One region of the Imbroritus primus genome, then DNA from elsewhere that is predicted to be linked to it. Evidence: predicted binding sites of a transcription regulator. Region 1 holds the regulator's gene; each other region holds the start of a gene.
What was found. Region 1 encodes HrcA, which represses chaperone genes, less so after heat shock. Its sites were predicted from a motif close to TTAGCACTCNNNNNNNNNGAGTGCTAA; they were not measured.

Region 1 (4,504 bases):
TGCTCGGCCGGCTCGCGGTACAGCTTGCGCCGCTCCGCTTCGACGGCGCGGGCTGCGCGGCTCGCCTCGCTTTCCTGATACAGCGTCTGCGCCACCGGCGCCGAACCCCGGGCCGCTGGAATCCCGAGCACCTCAATCTCCCAACGCTGCTGATGTGCCACGATCACCAGGCGATCGCCGGGATGCACTTCCTTGGCGGGCTTGCAGGCCTGGCCGTTCAACTGGACATGCCCTTTGTCGACCGCCTCGGTGGCGAGCGAACGTGTCTTGAAAAAGCGCGCACACCACAGCCACTTGTCAACGCGCAAGCGGTTCTCGGGGTTGGTGCCGATCTGCATGGTCAGGCCGCCGCACCCCGCGCCTGGGCACGGCTGCGCTGGGCCTCCAGGGCATGCGGATGCGGCTCGGACAACGGCCAGCCCTGTAGGTGCGTCAGGGTCAGGTCGGCCAAGGCGGCGATCCAGGACGGCGCATCGTTCAGGCACGGAATGAAATGGAAGTCGCCCCCGCCGGCATGGCGGAATTCCTCGCGGCCTTCCATAGCGATCTCTTCGAGCGTTTCCAGGCAATCGGCCACGAAGCCCGGGCAGAACACGTCGACGCGCCCCGTACCAACGCGCCCCAGCTCGACGAGGGTCGGCGCGGTATAGGGCTGCAGCCACTCGGCCTTGCCGAAACGCGACTGGAACGTGATCAGGTATTGCCCCGGCTCCAGGCCAAGCGCCTCTCCCAGCAGGCGGCCGGTCTTCAGGCATTCGCAGTGGTAGGGATCGCCGAGTTCCAGCGTGCGGCGCGGTACGCCATGGAACGACAGCAACAGCTTGCCGCCAGCGCCAAAGTCAGGGCGGCCGTGCCGTTTCCAGTACTCGAGGACGCGGTCGCGCAACGCTTCGATGTAGCCCGGATGATCGTGGAAATGCTTGACGGCCCGCAGCTCCGGCTGATTGCGCATGGCGCTGAATACTTCCGTTACCGCATCGAAGGCCGTGGCCGTGGTGGTGCCCGAGTACTGCGGGTACAGCGGCAGCACCAGAATACGCTCCGCGCCCTGGCGGCGCAGCGCGTGGATCACGGAAGGAATCGACGGATTGCCATAGCGCATGGCACAGGCCACTGTCACTTCGTGTCCTGCAGCCGTCAGGTGCTGTTGCAGCGCATGCGCCTGGCGCTCGGTATGCACCAGCAGCGGCGAGCCGGTCATGTTGGCCTCGCGCAGCCAGACGCTCTCATACTTCTCTGCCGAGGCTCGCGAGCGGAACGGCAGGATGATCACATTGAGAATCACCGACCAGAGCGCGCGCGGAATCTCCACCACCCGTGGATCCGACAGGAATTGCTTGAGATAGCGACGGACCGCCTGTGGCGTGGGCGCGTCGGGCGTACCCAGATTGATCAGCAGGACCGCAGTCTTGCTGATCTGGCCGTGCTGGAATGGCGGTTCGGGAAGAAACGGCATGCGCGTCCGGATTCCTAGTTCAGTCAAACCATTATTCTAGCCCGTGATCGTGAGGACGCACGGCCGAAAAAACGCCGGAAGAACCACACTCGACATGAGCACAGCCGTTCCGGGCGCGATACAGGACCACAAAGGATGCACGGTAACCACAGGCACCTGCGCCGGATGCGGCGCAGTGCGCTCTAGGGATGGCTGAGGGCGCTGCTGAGCAGCCGCGCGGTGATGTCGACAATCGGAATGACACGCTCGTAGGCCATGCGCGTGGGACCGATGACACCAAGCGTACCGACGATCTGGCCATCGACCTCGTACGGTGCCGTGATGATGGCCATGTCCTCGTGCGGCACCAGTTCGCTTTCGCCGCCAATGAAGATCTGCACGCCTTCGGCCTTGCTGGAGACATCGAGCAACTGCAGCAGGCCGGTCTTGCGCTCGAACACGTCGAACAGGCGGCGCAGCTTGTCCATGCTGGAAGACAGGTCTTCCACGCCCAGCAGGTTGCGCTCACCGGAAATCACCACGTCGTCATCGCTGTCGGAGACCGCCCGGCTGCCCGCTTCCACCGCCGCCTGCATGAGCGTGCTCATGTCGGCGCGCAAGGCGTTGAGTTCGCCGCGCAGATGGTCGCGCACCTCGTCGAAGCGCATGCCGGCGTAATGACCGTTCAGGAAATTCGCCGCTTCCACCAGCTGGGACGGCGAGTAATGAATATCGGTCTGCAGGATGCGGTTCTGCACATCACCCTCGGGCGTCACGACGATCAGAAGGATACGGTCGTCCGACAGGCGGATGAATTCGATCTGCTTGAACGCCTGTGAGCGGCGCGGCGTCATAACGATGCCGGCGAACTGCGACAGGTTGGACAGCACTTGCGCGGCCGACGCGGCGGTGCGATGCGGTTCCAGCTGGTGGGCCTGGCGCTGTCCCTGGATCTCGCCGCTGATCATGCGCGCGAGGTCCACGTCATCGAGCGGACGTACCGACAGCATGGTGTCCACGAACAGGCGATAGCCGCGCGGGGTCGGCACGCGGCCGGCCGAGGTATGCGGGCTGACGATGAAACCCATTTCTTCCAGGTCCGCCATCACGTTGCGGATCGTGGCCGGCGACAGGTCCAGCCCCGAGTACTTCGAGAGGGTGCGTGACCCCACCGGCTGCCCCTCGGCGATATACCGTTCGATCAGGGTTTTGAGAAGAGTGTGAGCGCGCTGATCCATGATTCTTGATTTTACGCAAAATTCCCGGGTTCGTGCGGCTGGTGCGTGTAGCGAGTTCCTGCGAAGGCCCACCGTGCTGACAATCTTCATGGGCGTGTGGTCTAATGCCGGGCATGGCATCCAACCGGCTTTCCTTTCATACCGTCGCGCTTGTCGGCAAGTATTACGCCGCGGGCATCGCCGCCCCGCTGCAGGAGCTGGCTGCGTGCATTGCCAGCGCCGGGCACGAGGTGGTGTTCGAGCGCGAAACCGCCCTGAACATCGGCCTGCAGGCCTACCCGACCCTCACCCCGCAGGAAATCGGCCAGCAGGCCGACGTCGCGGTGGTGCTCGGCGGCGACGGCACCCTGCTGGGTATCGGCCGGCAACTGGCCGGGCACGACGTGCCCCTCATCGGGGTGAACCACGGCCGGCTCGGTTTCATGACAGACATTCCCCTGTCGGACATGCACAAGGTCGTACCGGAGATGCTCGCCGGCCACTACGACACCGAGCAGCGCACCCTGCTGCAAGCCCATGTGCAACGCGACGGCGAGACGATATTCTCGGCCCTGGCCTTCAACGACGTGGTGGTCAACCGTTCCGGCATTTCCGGCATGGTGGAACTGGCGGTCTCGGTGGACGGCAACTTCATGTACAACCAGCGTTCGGACGGCCTGATCGTGGCAACGCCGACCGGCTCGACGGCCTACGCGCTGTCGGCGGGCGGACCGATCCTGCACCCGACCCTGTCTGGACTGGTGCTGGTGCCGATCGCCCCGCACTCGCTGTCGAATCGCCCGATCGTGCTGCCGCATGAAGCGGAAGTGCTGATCGAGGTGTCGAGCGGACGCGACGCCAGCGTCAACTTCGACATGCAGTCGCTGACCTCGCTGCTGCCGGGCGACCAGATCGTGGTGCGCCGTGCGGTGCAGTCCGTCACCCTGCTGCACCCGGTCGGCTATAACTATTACGCCACGCTGCGGCAGAAGCTGCACTGGCACGAATTCCCGTCGGCCGAGGACAATCGCCTCTGAGCCGGGTATCCCGCAATGCTGACCTGAAGTGTTGAGTACCGATCCGACCTTCTGACTTGATGTTGTAACCCGAACGCGCCCAACCAACCGCTTCACGACCCCGACACCGATGCTGCGCAGCCTTTCCATCCGCGACTTCGTCATCGTGCAGGCACTGGACCTCGATTTCGCGGCCGGCTTTACCGTGTTCACCGGCGAGACCGGCGCCGGCAAGTCGATCCTGATCGATGCCCTGGCCCTGGCACTGGGTGCGCGCGGCGATGCCGGCGTGGTGCGCGAAGGCGCGGCCCGCGCCGACATCAGCGCCACGTTCTCGACCACACCTGCTGTTGATGCCTGGCTGGCAGACGCAGCGCTCAATGCAGCCCTGGACGCCGACGACTCCGGTACCCTGCTGCTGCGCCGTGTCATCGACAGCAACGGCCGCAGCAAGGCCTTCGTCAACGGCGTCAGCGCCACGCTGGCGCAACTGCGCGAACTCGGCGAACAACTGGTGGACATCCACGGCCAGCACGCACACCAGCTGCTGCTCAAACCCGAGATGCAGCGTCGCCTGCTCGACACCCATGCCGGCCTTGACCCCCTGGCCGCCGATGTCGCCCAGGCCTATCGCGACTGGCGCACCGTGGTACGCCTGCGCCAGCAGGCCGAGCAGCAGTCACGCGAGTTGCAGCTCGAGCGCGAACGCGTCGAGTGGCAGGTCGGCGAGCTGGAGAAACTCGCGCCGCAAGCCGGCGAGTGGACGGAGATCCAGCAGGAGCACCATCGCCTGTCCCACGCCGCGAGCCTGATCGACGGCGCGAGCGCTGCCCTCG
Region 2 (4,504 bases), 1.3 Mb from region 1:
GCCCGCGATCAGCATCAGCACGAAGGTGTTGTAGCTGTAGCCCAGGCCGGGCAATTGGCCGTTAGCGGGATCCACGGGCGCGCGGCCATAGCTGAGCGAGAACGTCGTCATCAGGTAGAAGAGCACGTAGGTCGCCAGCATGTAGAAGGTGCCCAGCACCAGTTCGCGCCAATGCTTGCGGACCACCTCGCCGAGCGGACGGCGGACCACCTTGCCGGTCTTCACGGCCTTGGTGAAGGCGGTGCTTTCCACCAGGCTCAGGCGTACCCACAGGCCGATCACGACCATCACCACCGAGAAGATGAACGGGATACGCCAGCCCCAGGCGAGGAAGGCCTCGGACGGACGCGAAGGATCATCGGACGGCAGCATCGCCGCGACGATCAGGAACAGGCCATTGGCGATGATGAAGCCGAGCGGCGCACCCAGTTGCGGGAAAGTGCCATACAGCGCGCGCTTGGCCTTGGGTGCGTTCTCGGTGGCCACCAGCGCGGCACCGGACCACTCGCCGCCAATCGCAAAACCTTGCGCCAGCCGCAGGACCACCAGCAGCAGCGGTGCCAGCCAGCCCACGCTTTCATAGGTCGGCAAAAAGCCGATCAGCACCGTGGCGATGCCCATGGTGAGCAGTGCCGCCACCAGCGTTGTCTTGCGGCCGACCTTGTCGCCCAGGTGGCCGAAATAGATCGCGCCGAGGGGGCGTGCAATCATCGCCGCGCCGAACACGGCGAACGATGCGAGCAGGGCGGTCGTCTCGTTGCCATGCGGGAAGAAGAGGTGCGGGAAGACCAGCACGGCGGCGGTGGCGTAGACGTAGAAATCGTAGAACTCGATTGTCGTCCCGACCAGGCTGGCGATGATGACGCGCGCGGGACGGTTCGCGGGCGCCGACGCAACGGGTTGCGCAGAGGAAGCGGTGGAGGTTTGAGACATGATGTATTGAGAAAGGTCTGGGCCGGGCGGCCTCCGGAGCGTCAGCGCATAGTGGCGCCATCGGCGTGATGCGTATCCGGGGCAGAGAGGGGTGCCGGGGCATGTCTCCCGGCGCAGGCGAAAACCGACTGATAGAAGTGCGGTGGAAGCCGCATCGAGGCGGGGAGAGCCCCGCCGGGGGAAATGTACGCCGGCGCACTCTCATGCAGGCGATGCGGGATTGTACTGCAACCGTCGTGATCCGGTTTGGGTGCGACTGTCTAATCGCGTTGCCCGGCCTGGGGCGGCGGTCGTACAGACGGTAGGCCGGCGACACTGCTTGCCGGTGTCGGTGGTTTTGCCAGAGGCGCTGGCAGGAGTGCGGAGGCTGTGCCCTACTGGTTTTCCCTAGGCTGCCGCCGTTGTCGCCCCAACAAAATTTGGCAATGGCGCGCCTTGAAAATGTCATGCCCCACCCCTATACTTAGCACTCGTTCGGGGTGAGTGCTAACAGCGCATCCCGGCGCTTTCGAATTCTGCTGGCCGTCCAAGCTGGCGGCTAAATGTGAACACATACTCACTTTGTATAGAGGAGTTCGTATGAATCTGCGTCCTTTGCACGATCGCGTGATCGTCAAGCGTCTCGAGCAAGAAACCAAGACGGCTTCCGGCCTGATCATTCCGGATGCGGCTGCTGAAAAGCCGGATCAGGGCGAAGTCGTGGCCGTCGGCCCGGGCAAGAAGGATGACAGCGGCAAGAACATTGCCCTGGATGTGAAGGTGGGTGACCGTGTGCTGTTCGGCAAGTATGCCGGCCAGGCTGTCAAGGTCGATGGCCAGGAGCTGCTGGTCATGCGCGAAGAAGACCTGATGGCTGTGGTCCAGGCCTAAGCTTTCTCTCAACGTAACCGGAGATACAGAACATGGCAGCAAAAGACGTCGTATTTGGAGATTCCGCCCGCGCCAAGATGGTCGAGGGCGTCAACATCCTGGCCAACGCGGTCAAGGTGACCCTGGGCCCGAAGGGCCGCAACGTGGTGCTCGAGCGCAGCTTCGGCGGCCCGACCGTGACCAAGGACGGTGTGTCCGTGGCCAAGGAAATCGAGCTGAAGGACAAGCTCCAGAACATGGGCGCGCAGATGGTCAAGGAAGTGGCTTCCAAGACCAGCGACAACGCCGGTGACGGTACCACCACCGCAACCGTGCTGGCCCAGTCGATCGTGAAGGAAGGCATGAAGTTCGTGGCCGCCGGCATGAACCCGATGGACCTCAAGCGCGGCATCGACAAGGCCGTTGCAGCCGCTGTCGAAGAGCTGAAGAAGATCAGCAAGCCGACCACCACCAGCAAGGAAATCGCTCAGGTTGGTTCGATTTCGGCCAACAGCGAAACCTCGATCGGCGACCGCATCGCTGAAGCCATGGACAAGGTTGGCAAGGAAGGCGTGATCACCGTCGAAGACGGCAAGTCGCTGGCCGACGAACTCGAAGTCGTGGAAGGCATGCAGTTCGACCGCGGCTACCTGTCGCCGTACTTCATCAACAATCCGGAAAAGCAGGTTGTTGCCCTGGAGAACCCGTTTGTCCTGCTGTTCGACAAGAAGATCTCGAACATTCGTGACCTCCTGCCGGTGCTCGAGCAAGTCGCCAAGGCTGGCCGTCCGCTGCTGATCATCGCTGAAGACGTGGAAGGCGAAGCCCTCGCCACGCTGGTGGTCAACAACATCCGTGGCATCCTGAAGACCTGCGCCGTCAAGGCTCCGGGCTTTGGCGACCGCCGCAAGGCCATGCTGGAAGACATCGCCATCCTGACCGGCGGTGCCGTGATCGCTGAAGAAGTCGGCCTGACCCTCGAAAAGGCAACCCTGGAGCACCTCGGCCAGGCCAAGCGTATCGAAGTGGGCAAGGAAAACACCATCATCATCGACGGCGCAGGCGATGCCTCGCAGATCGAAGGCCGTGTCAAGCAGATCCGCGCCCAGATCGAAGAAGCGACCAGCGACTACGACCGTGAAAAGCTGCAAGAGCGCGTGGCCAAGCTGGCCGGCGGTGTTGCCGTGATCAAGGTTGGTGCTGCCACCGAAGTCGAAATGAAGGAAAAGAAAGCACGCGTGGAAGACGCGCTGCACGCCACCCGCGCTGCCGTGGAAGAAGGCATCGTCCCGGGCGGTGGTGTGGCCCTGCTGCGTGCCCGTGCCGCGATCGCCGGCCTGGCTGGCGACAACGCCGACCAGAACGCCGGTATCAAGATCGTGCTGCGCGCCATGGAAGAGCCGCTGCGCCAGATCGTGACCAACGCCGGTGAAGAAGCTTCGGTCGTCGTGTCGAAGGTCATCGAAGGCAAGGGCAACTACGGCTACAACGCCGCCTCGGGCGAGTACGGCGACATGGTCGAAATGGGCGTGCTGGATCCGACCAAGGTGACCCGCACCGCGCTGCAGAACGCCGCGTCGGTCGCATCGCTGATGCTGACCACCGACTGCGCCGTGTGCGAAGCACCGAAGGACGAGTCCGCTGCTCCGGCAATGCCGGGCGGCATGGGCGACATGGGTGGCATGGGCGGCATGATGTAATCTGCCGGACCATCGGTCCTGCCGGGCTTCGGCCCGGTGTGCCATCAACCCCGTGATGCGTGAGCATCACGGGGTTTTTCGTTCTGGGGCTGGCTGGAGCATGGTGCGCTCGTGCGTGCCAACATCACGGCACGGCTGTCAGCACATCTGCGGCAGCGATTGCGGAGCGGGATGGGCGGCGGCCATTGCGGTCACGTCCTGGGCAGGCCTATGCAGGTGGGCGAGATCTGCGCCATGTTCCAGCAAGAGCATCACCAGTTCGGCGCAATCTCCGGCCGCCCGCAGCGGCGTGAGACCTTTTGCATCCGGCTGGTTGACCGAGCTGCCCGCACCTTTGGCGAGCAGCATCCGCACAAGCTCCACACGTCCGCTGCGCACTGCCATCAGCAGAGGTGTTGCACCATCGCGCGGATCGGGGCGGTTGAGGGCCGCCGCATCGCCATACGGCAGCAGCAGCTGCACGATCTCGGTGGCGCCGGCTGCGATGGCGGCGCGCAGCGGCGTGATGCCATCGTAATCAGCCTGCTCGAGCGAGGCATCCGCGCCCATGATCAGCAGGGCACGGACCACGCCCGGCTGTGCGCTGCGCACGGCGGTGAGCAGTGGCGTGGCGCCGGTGCGGTCGGTCTCGTTCAGTGAAGCTTCAGCGCCGCGCCGTAGCAGGGCAGTCACGAGCGGCACGCTGTGCAACGCAATGGCGGTGGCCAGCGGGGTGGTGCCGCTACGGTCGGGACAGTTGAGCGTCTGCCGGGGCAGGTGGTTGAGCAGCGCCGGAAAGTCGTTGCGGTAGCACGTGGCAAGCCGCTCAATGCCGGCGCGCAGGTGCAGGCGCAGCGGGAAGGCCATGCCCTCCTGATCGAGAAAGCCGTTGAACAGGCCGCTTTGCAGCAACCTGTTGAGGGCGATGACGCGTGCGTCGTCCGGGCCGTAGCATTCGCCTGACGCCAGCATCTGCGTTACCAGCGACTCCAGCATGCTGAAATCGACGCGGCCATTGCGGTATGGCACATAGGCCGGATCCA
Region 3 (4,504 bases), 1.1 Mb from region 1:
CGCGGTTTTCTGTGCGGTGATTGGCATGTTCCTCGCCACCCCCGGCATGGTGCCGTGGCGCGTGCTCATCGGCGGTGCTGCCGGAATCTGGCTGCTCGCGGGCGCAGCGTTTGCCGTCAACTGCCTGGTCGAGCAGCACATCGATGCCAAGATGCGCCGCACGGCGTGGCGGCCGTCCGCCACGGGCGAGATTACGACGCGGCAGACGCTGGTGTTTTCGGCGATCATCGGCGGCCTTGGCGCGTGGGTGCTGTATACCTTCACCAATGCCCTGACCATGTGGCTGACCATCGCCACCTTCGTCGGCTACGCCGTGATCTATACGATGCTGCTTAAGCCCGCGACGCCACAGAACATTGTCATCGGCGGCCTGTCGGGCGCGATGCCGCCGGCGCTCGGCTGGGCGGCCGTGACGAACGAGGTACCGGCCGAAGCCTGGTTCCTGGTGCTGATCATCTTCACCTGGACCCCGCCGCATTTCTGGGCGCTGGCACTGTACCGGCGTGCCGACTACGAGAAATCGGGTCTGCCGATGCTGCCGGTCACGCACGGCGAGCGCTTCACCCTGCTGCATATCCTGCTGTACACCTTGATCATGATCGCCGCGACGATCCTGCCGTTCGTCTATGCCATGAGCGGTTACATCTACCTGGTGTCGGCCCTGCTGCTTGGCGCGGGATTCCTGTGGTATGCGTGGCGCTTGTACCAGAACTACTCGGATGCGCTGGCACGCAGCATGTTCAAGTTCTCGATCCTCTACCTGTCGCTGCTGTTCGCGGCCTTGCTGGTGGATCACTATTTCAAGTACCTGCCGCGCGCCTAGCGGCCTTCTGTCGAGTGATGTTTTTCATGCCTGATTCCCGCCCGCTGTTCCGCTTTCTGCTCGCCCTTCTTGCGGCGATGTTGCTGGCCGCATGCGGACAGCCCAAGCAATCGTTCCAGAATATCGACATCACTGGCGGATCCGAATTCGGCAAGGATTTCACCCTGACCGATCACCACGGCAAGGTGCGCACGCTGGCGGATTTCAAGGGCAAGGCCGTGCTGATGTTCTTCGGCTTTACCCAGTGCCCGGACGTTTGTCCGTCCACCATGTCGGAAATGGCGACGGTGATGGAGAAGCTCGGTCCCGATGCCGACCGCGTACAGGTGCTGTTCGTGACCATCGACCCCGAGCGCGACACGCAGGAACTGCTGGCGCAGTACGTGCCGCATTTCGATAAGCGTTTCCTCGGCATGCGTCCGGCCGATGAGGCTGCCCTGAAAAAGCTCGCGACGGATTTCAAGGTGTACTACGCCAAGGTGCCGCAGGAAGGTGGCGGCTACACCATGGATCACACGGCCGGCAGCTACGTGTTCGATCCGCAGGGCCACCTGCGCCTGTTCGTCAAGCATGGCCAGGGGCCGGACCCCATCGTGCACGATTTGAAGCAGCTGCTGTAACGGCACGCGTGGGGGGCGGCAGGGCCTGCCCGCGAGTCATCCCATGGCAAGAAAAAACGCCCGGCTCCGTAAGGAGCCGGGCGTTTTGCCGTGCAAGAACGGGCCCGCAGGCGCGGGAGCCTTCCGGCCCGGTGCCCGGGAGGACCGTCAGGCGTATTCCGCCAGCGCGCCCTTCATCTTCTTCATGGCCGCTACTTCGATCTGGCGGATACGTTCGGCCGACACGCCGAATTCGTCTGCCAGTTCGTGCAGCGTCGAGCCACCCGAGCCATCGTCGTTGACGTGCAGCCAGCGTGCCTCGATGATGCGGCGGCTGCGTCCGTCGAGCGTTTCCAGGGCCTGCTCCAGTCCGGTCGACTGCATGCGGTCCTGCTGGCGCGCCTCGATGACGCGCGTCGGTTCATTGTGATGGTCAGCCAGGTAGGCGATCGGCGCGAACGATTCCTCACCGTCGTCGCTGTGACCTTCTAGCGCTGTGTCGCCCCCCGACAGGCGCGTTTCCATTTCCATCACGTCTTCGCGCTTGACATTCAGATCCTTGGCGACGGCATCGATCTCCTCCGGCGTCAGGGTGTTGAGGCTGGTCTTCTGGCTGCGCAGATTGAAGAACAGCTTGCGCTGCGCCTTGGTGGTCGCCACCTTGACCATGCGCCAGTTCTTCAGGATGTACTCGTGGATCTCGGCCTTGATCCAGTGCATGGCGTACGACACCAGGCGTACACCTTGTTCGGGGTCGAAGCGCTTCACGGCCTTCATCAGGCCGATGTTGCCTTCCTGGATCAGGTCAGCGTGGGGCAGGCCGTAGCCAAGGTACTGGCGGGCAATGGAAACCACGAGCCGCAGGTGCGACATCACCATCCGGCCGGCGGCGTCGAGGTCGCCGGTGGCGCGAAAATCGCGGGCAAGACGCTGCTCTTCTTCTGCCGTCAGCAACGGAATCCGGTTGACGCTCTGGATATAGGCGTCGATATTGCCGAGATTGCCGGTGTAGGCGACGGCGAGCGGGTTCGCCTTCTGAGCGGAACCCTGGGCGGCACGGTCGTAAGAAAGCGCGACAGGTGCGGATACACTCACGAGGGACTCCTTGTGTAAAAACTGCTGGGATCTAGCTTGGGTCAATATTAGCACTCTCGAAACATGAGTGCTAATAAGATCCGCGATGAGGGGTAATAGTTCCTTTCAATCGAGATTCCGGAACTCATTGCCCATGAGGCCGCTGGAGCGCCTCGCACGCCGCTTGCAGGCACCTACCGCCTGGCCAATCTCGAATTCGCCACCAAACCGGAGTACTGTGGCAGGGTGCCCCCAGGAGGATGCATGTCAACGTTCAAGCACTTGTTGAAGCCCCACACCCGAGATATCGGCGCCTTTGCCGTGCGCCGTGTGCTGCCCAGTGCGCTTGCGCAGACCGTCGGCCCTTTCATTTTCTTTGATCATTTTGGGCCCGTCGAGTTGCCGCCGCAAGCAGGCATGGATGTGCGCCCGCATCCGCATATCGGTCTCGCGACGGTCAGTTATCTCTTCGAGGGCGAGATCGAGCACCGTGACAGCCTGGGTTCGGTGCAGACCATCCGGCCCGGCGACGTGAACTGGATGACGGCCGGAGAAGGCATCGTTCACTCCGAGCGTACGCCCGCCGCTCTGCGGGCGGACGGCAGCCGCCTGCATGGCGTCCAGACCTGGGTAGTTTTGCCCAAGGACCTGGAGGGGATCGCGCCGGCCTTCGCGCATCATCCGGCAGCCACCCTGCCGCAACTGACGTTTCCCGGTGTTTGCGTGTCCGTGATCGCGGGTACGGCGTTTGGCGCCCGGTCACCGGTCGAGGTCTTCAGCCCAACCCTGTACGCGGCACTGAACCTCGATGCCGGGGCTTCGCTGATGATCCCGCCGGAGCATGAGGAGCGCGGCCTCTACCTGATCGAAGGCGAGGCCGAGATCGAAGGCGAGCCGCTCACCCTGCATCATCTTGCCGTCCTGACGCCCGGCAGCACGGTCACCCTGCGCGCTCGCACCGGCGCGCGCCTGATGCTGGTCGGTGGCGCGCCTGCCGATGGCCGGCGTTTCATTGAATGGAATTTCGTGGCGAGTGCGCGCGAACTGATCGAGGCCGCCAAAGCGCGCTGGGAGGCGGATGCGTTCCCACACGTGCCGGGCGAAACCGAGCGCATTCCGCTGCCGCGCAAGGAACAGGCTGCTGACGGCTCATGACGGAGCCGCCGGCACCGCAAGCGAACGTGCTGGACCGTACTGCGCGGTCTCAGGCGGCCGCTTGCCGGATGGCTTCGATCTGCTGGGCCAAGGGCTCGGGCACCGGTTCCTCGCCTGCCAGCACGGCGCGGATGTAGGCGACCGTTGCCTGTTGATCGGTTCCGGCCGGTAGCGCGGGCACGGCGGCGACGCTGCCTTCCGCGCCGCTGGCCAGCAGCGTGGTCCGGCGGGCGCAGAGGTGCTCAATGCGCCCCGCACGCCGTGCGTCCGCGACGGCTTCGCCCTCAGTCCCGCGCGTCAGCAGCACATTCGCCGGGCGCGCCGCAAAGAGCGCGCTCAGGGTGTCCCGGTACTCGGGGTGGGTATAGCTCACCAGTTGCAATGCGGCTTCTGGCCCATGGTCGCCGACCGGTTGCAGCATCTTCACCAGCGTATGCGTCGAGTTGCGCAGCCCGATCACTTCGCGGCGCGCCAGCAGGCCGTCGAGCGCCGGCGAGAGGGTGTCGATGGCCAGCACGGCCAGGCCGTCACGCGCGAGCGCATCCGACGCGGCGGATGCGGAGGGGCTGGGCGGCAGGCCCAGCGCGTCGAACAGTTCCAGCGAGGTGATGCGCCCCGCGAAGTGCCGCACGCCGTGCACCAGCACGGGCAGCCCGGCACGCTGCAGCAGCAGGGCCAGCAGCGGCACCAGATTGGGTTGCTTGCGAGCGCCGTTGTAGCTGGGGATGACCACCACCCGTCGTCCTGCGACGGGTGCCAGCGGCGCGCAATGGCGATGCGCTGCGTCGAGCATGCCCGCCAGTTCCTCGGGCGTTTCGCCCTTGATGCGATAAGCCATCAGGATGGCGCCCAG

Region 2: a site for HrcA is predicted at 1,397-1,423, ahead of groES (co-chaperone GroES). Genes of this name have one in related genera too.
Region 3: a site for HrcA is predicted at 2,565-2,591, ahead of rpoH (RNA polymerase sigma factor RpoH). Genes of this name have one in related genera too.

Annotation. Positions count from the first base shown of each region.
Region 1 is NZ_OZ201293.1:2,542,843-2,547,346, forward strand. Features, by position in the region: gene ACQ3C8_RS11685 (RNA-binding S4 domain-containing protein) at 1-338, opposite strand, end outside; gene hemH (ferrochelatase) at 341-1,456, opposite strand; gene hrcA (heat-inducible transcriptional repressor HrcA) at 1,639-2,673, opposite strand; gene ACQ3C8_RS11700 (NAD kinase) at 2,778-3,689, shown strand; gene recN (DNA repair protein RecN) at 3,799-4,504, shown strand, end outside.
Region 2 is NZ_OZ201293.1:637,864-642,367, forward strand. Features, by position in the region: gene ACQ3C8_RS02890 (MFS transporter) at 1-933, opposite strand, end outside; gene groES (co-chaperone GroES) at 1,513-1,803, shown strand; gene groL (chaperonin GroEL) at 1,836-3,482, shown strand; gene ACQ3C8_RS02905 (ankyrin repeat domain-containing protein) at 3,621-4,504, opposite strand, start outside.
Region 3 is NZ_OZ201293.1:353,225-357,728, forward strand. Features, by position in the region: gene ACQ3C8_RS01620 (heme o synthase) at 1-823, shown strand, start outside; gene ACQ3C8_RS01625 (SCO family protein) at 850-1,443, shown strand; gene rpoH (RNA polymerase sigma factor RpoH) at 1,591-2,517, opposite strand; gene ACQ3C8_RS01635 (pirin family protein) at 2,761-3,651, shown strand; gene ybiB (DNA-binding protein YbiB) at 3,701-4,504, opposite strand, start outside.